Regions from separate parts of the Chryseobacterium sp. BGA-UO-ETr-SB22 genome, predicted to be linked through region 3. Evidence: riboswitches for the same ligand, from Rfam matches in the RefSeq annotation. Region 3 holds a riboswitch; each other region holds the start of a gene.
What was found. Region 3 has a riboswitch for S-adenosylmethionine ahead of AC57AW_RS04545 (SusC/RagA family TonB-linked outer membrane protein). Riboswitches for the same ligand answer to the same signal wherever they lie in the genome.

Region 1 (3,181 bases), 160 kb from region 3:
CACCTGTTGTATCAAGGTCTTTCCTACATTTCCGTGTCCAATGATCGCCAGATGAACGGTCTTTGGCTTCTTGAAAATTTCAGATTCTATAATATTTTTTGTCTTTTCATCCTGCGAAGAAGTTACTACTATGTTTACTCTGTTCTCTCCAGCAACCTGATTCAGCAATAATGGGAAAACATTGTTTCTTGCCAGTTCAGCAAAGACTTTATTGAAATCTTCTGCTACAAAACCAATCACAGAAACATTATTGATACTGTAGATCTGGGATACTTTTCCAGACTTTCTTTCTTCTTCAAACTCATCGATAAGACAAGCGACTGCTTTTTCAGCATCATTTTCCTGAACCAGGATAGAAATTCCGTTTTCTATTGCCTGTTGAGAGATTACCCCTACACTGATGCGCGCTAAAGTAAGCGCTTTAAAAATTCGTCCGTCAATCCCAATTTCTCCCAGGAAATCTTCTCCTTCAAATTTGACGATTGATCTGTTCTTCAAAAATTTTATTTCGTTAGCATTTTTCATTACTTCTGTAAAATGTTTTTAATGATATTATTTAATTGTTGATATTCCATTAGGAAGGCATCATGCCCGTGTATAGATTGGATCTCGTGATAAGAAACATTCTTATTTTTCTCTTTTAAGTTTTCAAAACACATTCGGATTTCAGAAGCCGGAAAGAATAAGTCTGTATCTACGGAGATCATGTGCATTCGTGCCTGTATGTTCTCCAATACTGTTTCATCAGTATTAATATTCATCAGGAGATGATTCATCAGTCTGTATGCTTTTAAACTAAACCTTTCGTTTAAAGCATTGCCATGATAAACCAACCAGTCTTCTGATTCCAGGCGTTGTTTCTCCTGATTATATTGGTTTTGAAATCTATCGTTGAGTGATTGTGGAGTTCTATAACACAGCATCGCATGAATTCTCGCTTTCTGTAATGGTTCATCTTTATCATTCAATAAAAATTTTTGAACCAGACACTGAGCATGAAGCCAGTCGTGTGTTCTGTAATCACAGGCTATGGGGATAAATATTTCTGCAAGATCCGGCTGCTTGGCAAGCATTTCCCATGCAATTCCCCCTCCAAGAGAGCCTCCAATAATGGCATATATATTTTTGATATGTAAAGCTTCAAGTCCTTTCAGAAATATCGCTGCGATATCTGAAGGCGTGAAGTCTTCATAGTCTTCAATTAAAAAATCGTCATAACCGTTTCCGGGTATATTAAAACACAGAACTGTGTATTGATCGATATCAACAATCTGATTTTCTCCCACCAATTGTTTCCACCAGCCTTTTTCTCCGGATACCTCTGAGTTTCCGGTAAGTGCATGATTGATTAAAATGATGGGTGCTGTAAACAGATCTTTCCCAAAAAGCTGATAGCTTAACGGGATATTGTATTCCTTGTGGGAATTGGTTTGATACGAAAGATTAATATAGTTTAGTTCTGTTTTCAATTCTATTATATTTTTATACAAATACAATTGAAAATGCCACAGGAAATGGCTGAAAAGAACTTCAGTAAGTTATCTGTCCAAAATACTTTGGTAGAACGTAGCACCTTCTTTGCTTGCGCAAAGGGTTGCTAAGGTTTCATAGGGTCTAATCCCTCAACCTTTCTTGATAACATTTTCAATATTTAAATGAACGAATGGTGCAAAGGTAGTCCTTTTCTTTTAATTTCAAAAAAAAATTATTTTAATATTTAAAAAAGCCATTAAATACAAGTGTTTCAAGGCCATATTAATAATTATTCAGATGAAAAAAATTGGAATTATTTTTCAAAAAAACTAACTTCGTATGGAAAAATGATGAGATATGACCGCCGAAAAAGAAAGATTACAAGATACCAAATGGAAAAACTGGGGCCCATATGTAAGCAACCGGCAGTGGGGAAATGTACGTGAGGATTACAGCTCAAACGGGAATGCCTGGGATTTTACCAATCATAATAACGCCGAAAGCTATGCTTACCGTTGGGGCGAGGAAGGCATCGCCGGAATTTCTGATGTAAAACAGTTGTTCTGCTTTGCTTTTTCATTCTGGAACAAGAAGGATAAAATGGTAAAAGAACGATTCTTCGGATTGAGTAACCCACAGGGGAATCATGGTGAAGACATCAAAGAAATCTTTTATTATCTGGATAATACACCTACTCACAGCTATATGAAAATGGTGTATAAATATCCGATCAACGAGTTTCCTTATGATGAACTTCTTGCTGAAAATGGAAGACGCAGTAAAAAGGAACCGGAATATGAGATTTTCGATACCGGAATTTTTGATAATGATGAGTATTTTGATATTTTCATTGAATACTGTAAAGCTGATCACAACGATATTCTGGCCAGAGTAACGGTCTGCAACCGAAGTCAGCATGATGCTCCCATTGTAGTGGCGCCTACTGCCTGGTTCAGAAACAACTGGAAATGGGGTTACAATACCTATAAAGCAGAAATGAATGCTTCTCATGACGGAAGTATCAATATTGGGCATGACAGCATTTCGATCAAAAAATTCTATTCCCGAAATTCAAATGCACAAAGTGTATTTTGTGATAATGAAACCAATACATCCAGACTTTATGGGGCTCCTAAAACGGAGAATACCTATTTCAAAGATGGCATCAATAGTTTTATTATTCATCAGGGAGATACTGTAAACCCGGAAAAAAGAGGAACAAAAGCTTCTTTTCTGATTGATGAAGTTGTAGGTGCAGGTGACTGTAAAATTTTCGAATTCAGATTGTGTCCTGATGAGACGGATGAACCTTTTGAAAATTTTGATACTATTTTCAGTACACGACAAGCGGAAGCTGAAGAGTTTTATAATGATATTCAGAATGATACGGTCAATGAAGATGAGAGAAATGTTCAGCGACAGGCTTTTGCGGGACTTCTCTGGAATAAACAGTTCTATCATTACAATATCGGAAAATGGCTGAAAGGTGATCCCAATTTTGAAGCTCCAAGAAATTTCAACGAGTATGTAAGAAATACGGAATGGAATCATCTTCACAATAAGGATATTATTTCTATGCCTGATAAATGGGAGTATCCATGGTATGCTACCTGGGATCTGGCATTTCACTGTGTTCCTTTTTCTATTATCGATGCAGAATTTGCCAAAGGACAGCTTTTATTACTTACCAAAGAATGGTATATGCATC
Region 2 (3,181 bases), on a different contig from region 3:
AATTTTTTACGAACTCATATCGCACAGCAAGCTTTCCATTCAAGGTATTTCCGAAATCTGAATAATTTTCAAATCTGGCAGCGGCGTCGATATTTAATTTTTTATCTAAATCATACGAAACATCCGCATACACAGCGGTGGAATGCCTGTCTTTTTTCAAGGCATTGTTGGGAGAAAAACCGATAAAGGATTGAGAACCGCCTGCACCAAGTACTGTTGATCCTTCCGTAGCAATGTTTCCATTGATGTCATATTGGGTATAGGAAGCTTCATCACCTGCTTTGATCTGGTATTGTTCAAATCTGAACTCTCCTCCGAATGCGATATTGAAACGGTTTATATTTTTAGAAACATCAAGATTCACGGTATTCTGAAGAAAACTATGGGCTCCTGCGTAAAACCGGGTTGGTGATTTTACCCCGAGAGATGCATTGTTGGTATTGCTTACATTATAATTGAAGGTATTGCTGCCAAATGTATTGCTTAGATCGAATAACCAATCGTTGACATTATATTTTGCGCCTACAGCATAAGAAACGTCATACACCTGAGATCCTAAACTTGCTTGAAAACCGTTCGGATAGATGGATGAAACCACATTGGATGTTTCACTCGGAAGTCTTCTGAAACCAAATCCTTTTCCTTCTTTGATGCTGAAACCTCCAAAAGAATATACTTTAAAGTTATCGTTAAAAGGGTATTCTGAATTGAAAAACAACTGCCCTTGTCTGATCTGGGCATCTCCGATCTGAAAATTGAAATCATCCCGGGTTAATCCTCTTTTTTCAATTTCTGCATCATCCGCAGCTCTGGCAGCTTTCACAGCTTCAGCGTCACCAGCAAATTCATAAGCGAAATTATCTCCAAAAATATCTAAATCATGATTTTGAGTTCTTGTAGTTTTTCCTCTGTGGCTTAATTGCAGGGAAAGGTTGATATACCCGTCTTTCTTTCCTAATGATGTTCCGTAGTTGGCTCCTGCCTGATAGGTCTCACCATCATTTCGCCCAGTCAATCCGTAAGTAAGACTTGCTGAGGCTCCTGCATTTTTTTTAAGAATAATATTGATTACTCCTGCAATGGCATCAGACCCGTATTGTGCTGCGGCACCGTCTCTTAACACTTCTATTCTATCAATTGCAATGACAGGAATTGTGCTCAGATCTGTTCCCACAGAGCCATTTCCTACTGTATTCTGATAGTTGACTAAAGAAGTTGTGTGCCTTCTTTTTCCGTTAAGTAATACCAAAACCTGATCTGGTCCCATTCCTCTTAGAGTTACAGGATCAATATGTTCTGTACCATCAGAAGCAGACTGCCTTACTGCATTAAATGATGGGATCACATAGTTCAGAAGATCCTGAGCCGTCATTTGCGGAGAACTCCTCTGGATTTTGTCAATATTGATAACATCTACAGGAACGGGGGTTTCCAGTTTTGTTCTTTTGACATTACGGTTTCCAACGATGATGATATCTTCGATTTGTTTTCCTTTTTCCTCGTTTTCCTGAGCAGCAACCCAAATTACCCCAAGCAATAATACCGCTGTACTTAATTTTTTCATTTTTCTTCTTGCCAATTAATAATAACAGTCTGACGGATCTTTCCGCAGATAAACAAGACTTCAAGAAATGGAATTCATATAAGAATATTGACTTCACTTATCTCCCCCGCAGGGTTGGAATTAGCACCTTTACACTTCTCGAATCGTGCAGGTTGCTAAGGTTTCTTTGGGCCAAATCCCTCCACCTTTCTTGATAAATCTACTGCAAAAGTAGACTAATTTTTTAAATATACAAAAAAGCAGATCTGCTGTACTGCAAATCTGCCTTTTATTATTTTATAGAACTTGTGTAAACTTTTATTTTCGAAACATTAAGAGTATATTAAGGCGATAAGAGTATTAAGATAAGCTTCGCTTTAAGCTTAAACATCAGAATGATTCATCTTAACTACACTTTATTTCTTAAATCCTTCTTAATGGTTTTAATATATTCAACATTTTTATAAGTCTAAACAACTTCATAATTTGTTTTTATTTGATCATCATCTTTTGAATGGCAATTCCTGTTTCCGACTTCAGCTGAACCAAGTAGGTTCCTGCCGGATAATTGATTTTCACTTCATAGATTCCGCTTTCTTTATCCAGTTTGAATGAATCCAGTTTTTTACCGGTCATATCAAAAATCAAAATCTCTCCGTTTTTCGCTTTGTTAAAAATTAATTTTGCAGTTCCGTTTTGTATCGGATTGTCAGCAATCTGAAGCGATAATTTATTTACAGCGTTTGGATCTGTTGTTGATAATGCACCTGCATAATTTCCGAAAATCCTGAATTCTCCCGGTTGCAAAGTTATCGGAGCCGTGGTAGAAGCTACACTCGAAATACTGTCATCCATCAGATTCTGCCATTGGCCAGTGTAAGGAAAGTAAGGAACAACGTTTTTTGCAGATGTATCATAGTTGGCCAATACCACCACATTTTTTATCCCGGTTGTAATAGCCGGATCATAGAGATAAATTCTCGTAATCAATCCATTAGGATCATTAGCCAGATTATTGGATTCTATACTGTATGTTTTAGTTTTAAAAATCTGATGGGTATTTCTGATCGTGATTATTTTCGCCCATGTATCATACACGGCTTTTCTGTTTACGTTGGTATCGTAGTTTAAAGTAAATGCAACTGGTTTTTCATCGGTTCTGCACCCGTTATTAATGGTACCGTCAGCACATCTGTTGATACTGAACTCATATCCTAATTCGCCAAACTGCCAGATCATTTTCGGACCTGGAATGGTAAAGAAAGTTGCTCCGAAGGTTTTCATTCTTTCAAGAGCAGTATTCAGGTTTTTAACATCATAACTTCCGTTGACAGCTCCATAGGTAAGGTTTTTAAACATCAGTCTTTCTTCATCATGACTTTCTCCATATCCTACAGCACGCATATTGGTAAAACCATGCAGACTATGATTCATTCTGTCATAGTTGCTGTTGTCTTTATATCCCATGGTATTCTGGTTATAAGGATCTGTTTGTTTATTCCAAAGCATTACTCCTTTTCCCTCTGCTACTCTATAGTTTGCCCATTGCTGTTCTTCTGCATCCGTTCCCAGATGTTCAAAGATCATATAAGAATTCGGATCAATGGCCCATTGTCTGTCTGCATAATGCTTCATAAT
Region 3 (3,181 bases):
TTTCCAAAATCATATGTAGGGTTTCCGTCTGCCCCTAAAATATAGCTCCCGTCTTCATTTCTTTCATAATAAGGATAGAATGAAGGAATAAATCTTGCGGCATTGATGATATTGCTGGCCTTAGAATCTGAAGAAGTCGGCGCTTGTTGAATACTGTTTGTATAACTTAAATTCACCCCTACATTCAGCCATTTTTTCACTTCAGAATTGATCTTTAATCTGGTATTATATCTTTTAAATCCTGATTCAATCGCCATCCCTTTATCATCCAGATATCCTAATGAGAAGAAATAATTACTTTTTTCACTTCCTCCGCTGATATCAAGATCTACCTGATTTCTTGAAGCCACTCTCTGCAGAATATCTCTCCAGTCGTCATTCCAAAGTGGCGATGCACCTGGTAATAATTTTCCATCAGTTCCTACCGGTTTTGGATAAGCAGTTCCATATGGATTGATCCCAAGAGTCGAAACAAGATTATCTGTTGCCATCTGAGCTGCTTGCTGAGATGACACTTTTCCGGATTGGTATCCATTTCTCAAAGCTTCCCAATATAATTGAAAGTATTGGTCTGTATTTACCTGCTCGTAATCTTTTACAGCTCTTCCTGAGAACCCCTGACTGATATTAAAATTAACTTTCGCTTCTCCTTTTTTACCTGATTTTGTGGTAATAATGATAATCCCGTTTGCTCCTCTCGATCCATACAGCGCACTTGCTGTAGCATCTTTCAAAACACTGATGGATTCAATATCACTTGGGCTTATAGAGTTAATATTTCCATCAAAAGGAATTCCGTCTACCACATATAACGGATCATTGGAAGCACTTATTGAACCAACTCCTCTGATTCTGATGGTAGAAACGGCACCAGGCTGTCCTGACGAACTGGTAGTCTGAATACCGGCAACCTGCCCTTCCAGCGCTTTGGTAATATTGGTTACAGGTCTGTTATTGATTTTATCGCTGGAAATTGTAGCAACAGAACCGGTATAGCTGTTTCTTTTAGCCTTACCATAAGCAACTACTACAACTTCATCAATCTCTTTTTCATGAAGGCTATCCTTTTTCGGATTAGAATTCTGTGCTTTCACACTGGTAATTCCCAGAAAAAATGCTGCAACCGGAGGAATCCAAGCTTTAGAAGTGAATAAATTATTACTAATCATAATCAATTTTATTTATCGTATATTAAAATTTTGCCCTTTGCAGAAAAGTCAGCAAAGGGCATCGATAAATACGATAAACCAAATGCTTATTTTTCCTTTAAAGGCTGAACGTAACACCTTGCCCTTCGGGGTAGGTTGTCAAGATTTCATAGGGTCAGTTCCCTCCATCTTTCTTTATAAGCCGATCGAAATATGGTTGCAAAGCTAAAAACTTTTAGTCTATAAAACAAGTAGACTTATAAATTTTTCATGATGAATTTTCAAAAATTAACATAAGATTTTAATAAAACTCATTACTATAAGGAGTTGCAACCATTATCATTTTAACAGACATGACAAATATCATTGTCAATAATTTAATTGAACCAAAGAAAATCTGTGCGGAAATTTTTGATCATTAATTAAAAAAAGTTTTTAATTTTATAGTATGAAAGTTTTGATTATAAACGGGCCTAACCTCAACCTGTTAGGTACCAGAGAACCGGAAATCTATGGAAATGTCTCTATGGAAAACTATTTGGAAATTTTAAGATCCGAGTTTCAGTCTTATGAATTAAAATATTATCAGTCTAATATTGAAGGCGAGCTTATTAACAGGCTTCAGGAAGACGATTTTGATGCAGTCGTGATCAATCCGGGCGCTTTTACCCATTATTCTTATGCTATTGCTGATTGTTTAAAAAATATTCAGAAACCAAAAGTAGAAGTTCATATCAGCAATATCTACAAAAGAGAAGAATTCAGACAAAAATCTGTGACAGCAGCTAACACTGACGCAGTTTTATCAGGTTTCGGGATGGATGGATATAGATTGGCTTTATTAAGTTTAAAATAATTCCGGTTAATTTTCATACAGATTGCACAGATACAAAAGTAAATGTGCGAAAGTAAAAAATAAAAAAGCCTCATCAATGATGAGGCTTTTCTGTATATTTTGATAACTATTAGATAGTTTGTTCCTGTAATTGAGGTCCTGAAGCAATTAATTTCTTACCTTCTTCAGTATCGCAGTACTGCTCAAAATTCTTAATATATCTTGAAGCAAGATCTTTTGCTTTTTCTTCCCATTCTGAAGCACTCTCATACGTATCTCTAGGATCTAAAATACCTGTAGAAACGTTTGGTAATTCAGTAGGGATCTCAAGGTTCATGATTGGAACCAGAGTTTTAGGTGCATTATCGATAGAACCGTCAATGATTGCATCAATAATTGCTCTTGTATCTTTCAAAGAAATTCTCTTTCCTGTACCATTCCAACCCGTGTTTACCAAATAGGCTTTAGCACCGTGCTCCTGCATTTTACCGATCAATGTTTTAGAATACATTGTTGGGTGTAGTGTAAGGAATGCTTCTCCAAATGCTGGAGAGAAAGATGGCTGAGGTTCTGTAATTCCTCTTTCTGTTCCTGCTAATTTTGATGTATAACCGCAAAGGAAGTGGTATTGAGCCTGATCTTCATTTAAGATAGAAACCGGAGGAAGTACCCCGAATGCATCTGCTGAAAGGTAAACAATCTTCTTCGCATGACCAGCCTTAGATGGTAATACAATTTTGTTGATATGATAGATTGGATAAGAAACTCTTGTATTCTCAGTGATAGATCCGTCTGTATAATCTGCTACTCCATTGTTTACTACAACGTTTTCAAGAAGTGCATCTCTTTTGATGGCAGCGAAGATATCCGGTTCTTTTTCTTCTGATAAGTCGATAACTTTAGCGTAGCATCCACCTTCATAGTTGAATACTCCATTGTTATCCCAACCATGCTCGTCATCACCGATAAGGTATCTTTTCGGATCTGCAGACAAAGTAGTTTTTCCTGTTCCTGAAAGACCAAAGAATAAAGCTACATCACCTTTTTCACCTACGTTAGCAGAACAGTGCATTGAAGCCATACCTTTTAATGGAAGGTAATAGTTCATCATTGCAAACATCCCTTTTTTCATTTCACCTCCGTACCAGGTACCTCCGATGATCTGTAATTTTTCAGTAAGGTTGAACATGATGAAGTT

Region 1: it holds a riboswitch for S-adenosylmethionine, as region 3 does, so the genes downstream of both, AC57AW_RS03775 (alpha/beta fold hydrolase) here and AC57AW_RS04545 (SusC/RagA family TonB-linked outer membrane protein) in region 3, are expected to answer to the same signal.
Region 2: it holds a riboswitch for S-adenosylmethionine, as region 3 does, so the genes downstream of both, AC57AW_RS00815 (TonB-dependent receptor plug domain-containing protein) here and AC57AW_RS04545 (SusC/RagA family TonB-linked outer membrane protein) in region 3, are expected to answer to the same signal.

What each region holds. Positions count from the first base shown of each region.
Region 1 is NZ_JCAQOV010000004.1:13,628-16,808, forward strand. It holds gene AC57AW_RS03770 (ACT domain-containing protein) at 1-525, opposite strand, end outside; gene AC57AW_RS03775 (alpha/beta fold hydrolase) at 525-1,469, opposite strand; SAM riboswitch class I at 1,536-1,642, opposite strand; gene AC57AW_RS03780 (MGH1-like glycoside hydrolase domain-containing protein) at 1,831-3,181, shown strand, end outside.
Region 2 is NZ_JCAQOV010000001.1:182,079-185,259, forward strand. It holds gene AC57AW_RS00815 (TonB-dependent receptor plug domain-containing protein) at 1-1,564, opposite strand, end outside; SAM riboswitch class I at 1,659-1,764, opposite strand; gene AC57AW_RS00820 (alpha-amylase family glycosyl hydrolase) at 2,036-3,181, opposite strand, start outside.
Region 3 is NZ_JCAQOV010000004.1:168,839-172,019, forward strand. It holds gene AC57AW_RS04545 (SusC/RagA family TonB-linked outer membrane protein) at 1-1,169, opposite strand, end outside; SAM riboswitch class I at 1,253-1,352, opposite strand; gene AC57AW_RS04550 (type II 3-dehydroquinate dehydratase) at 1,597-2,004, shown strand; gene pckA (phosphoenolpyruvate carboxykinase (ATP)) at 2,114-3,181, opposite strand, start outside.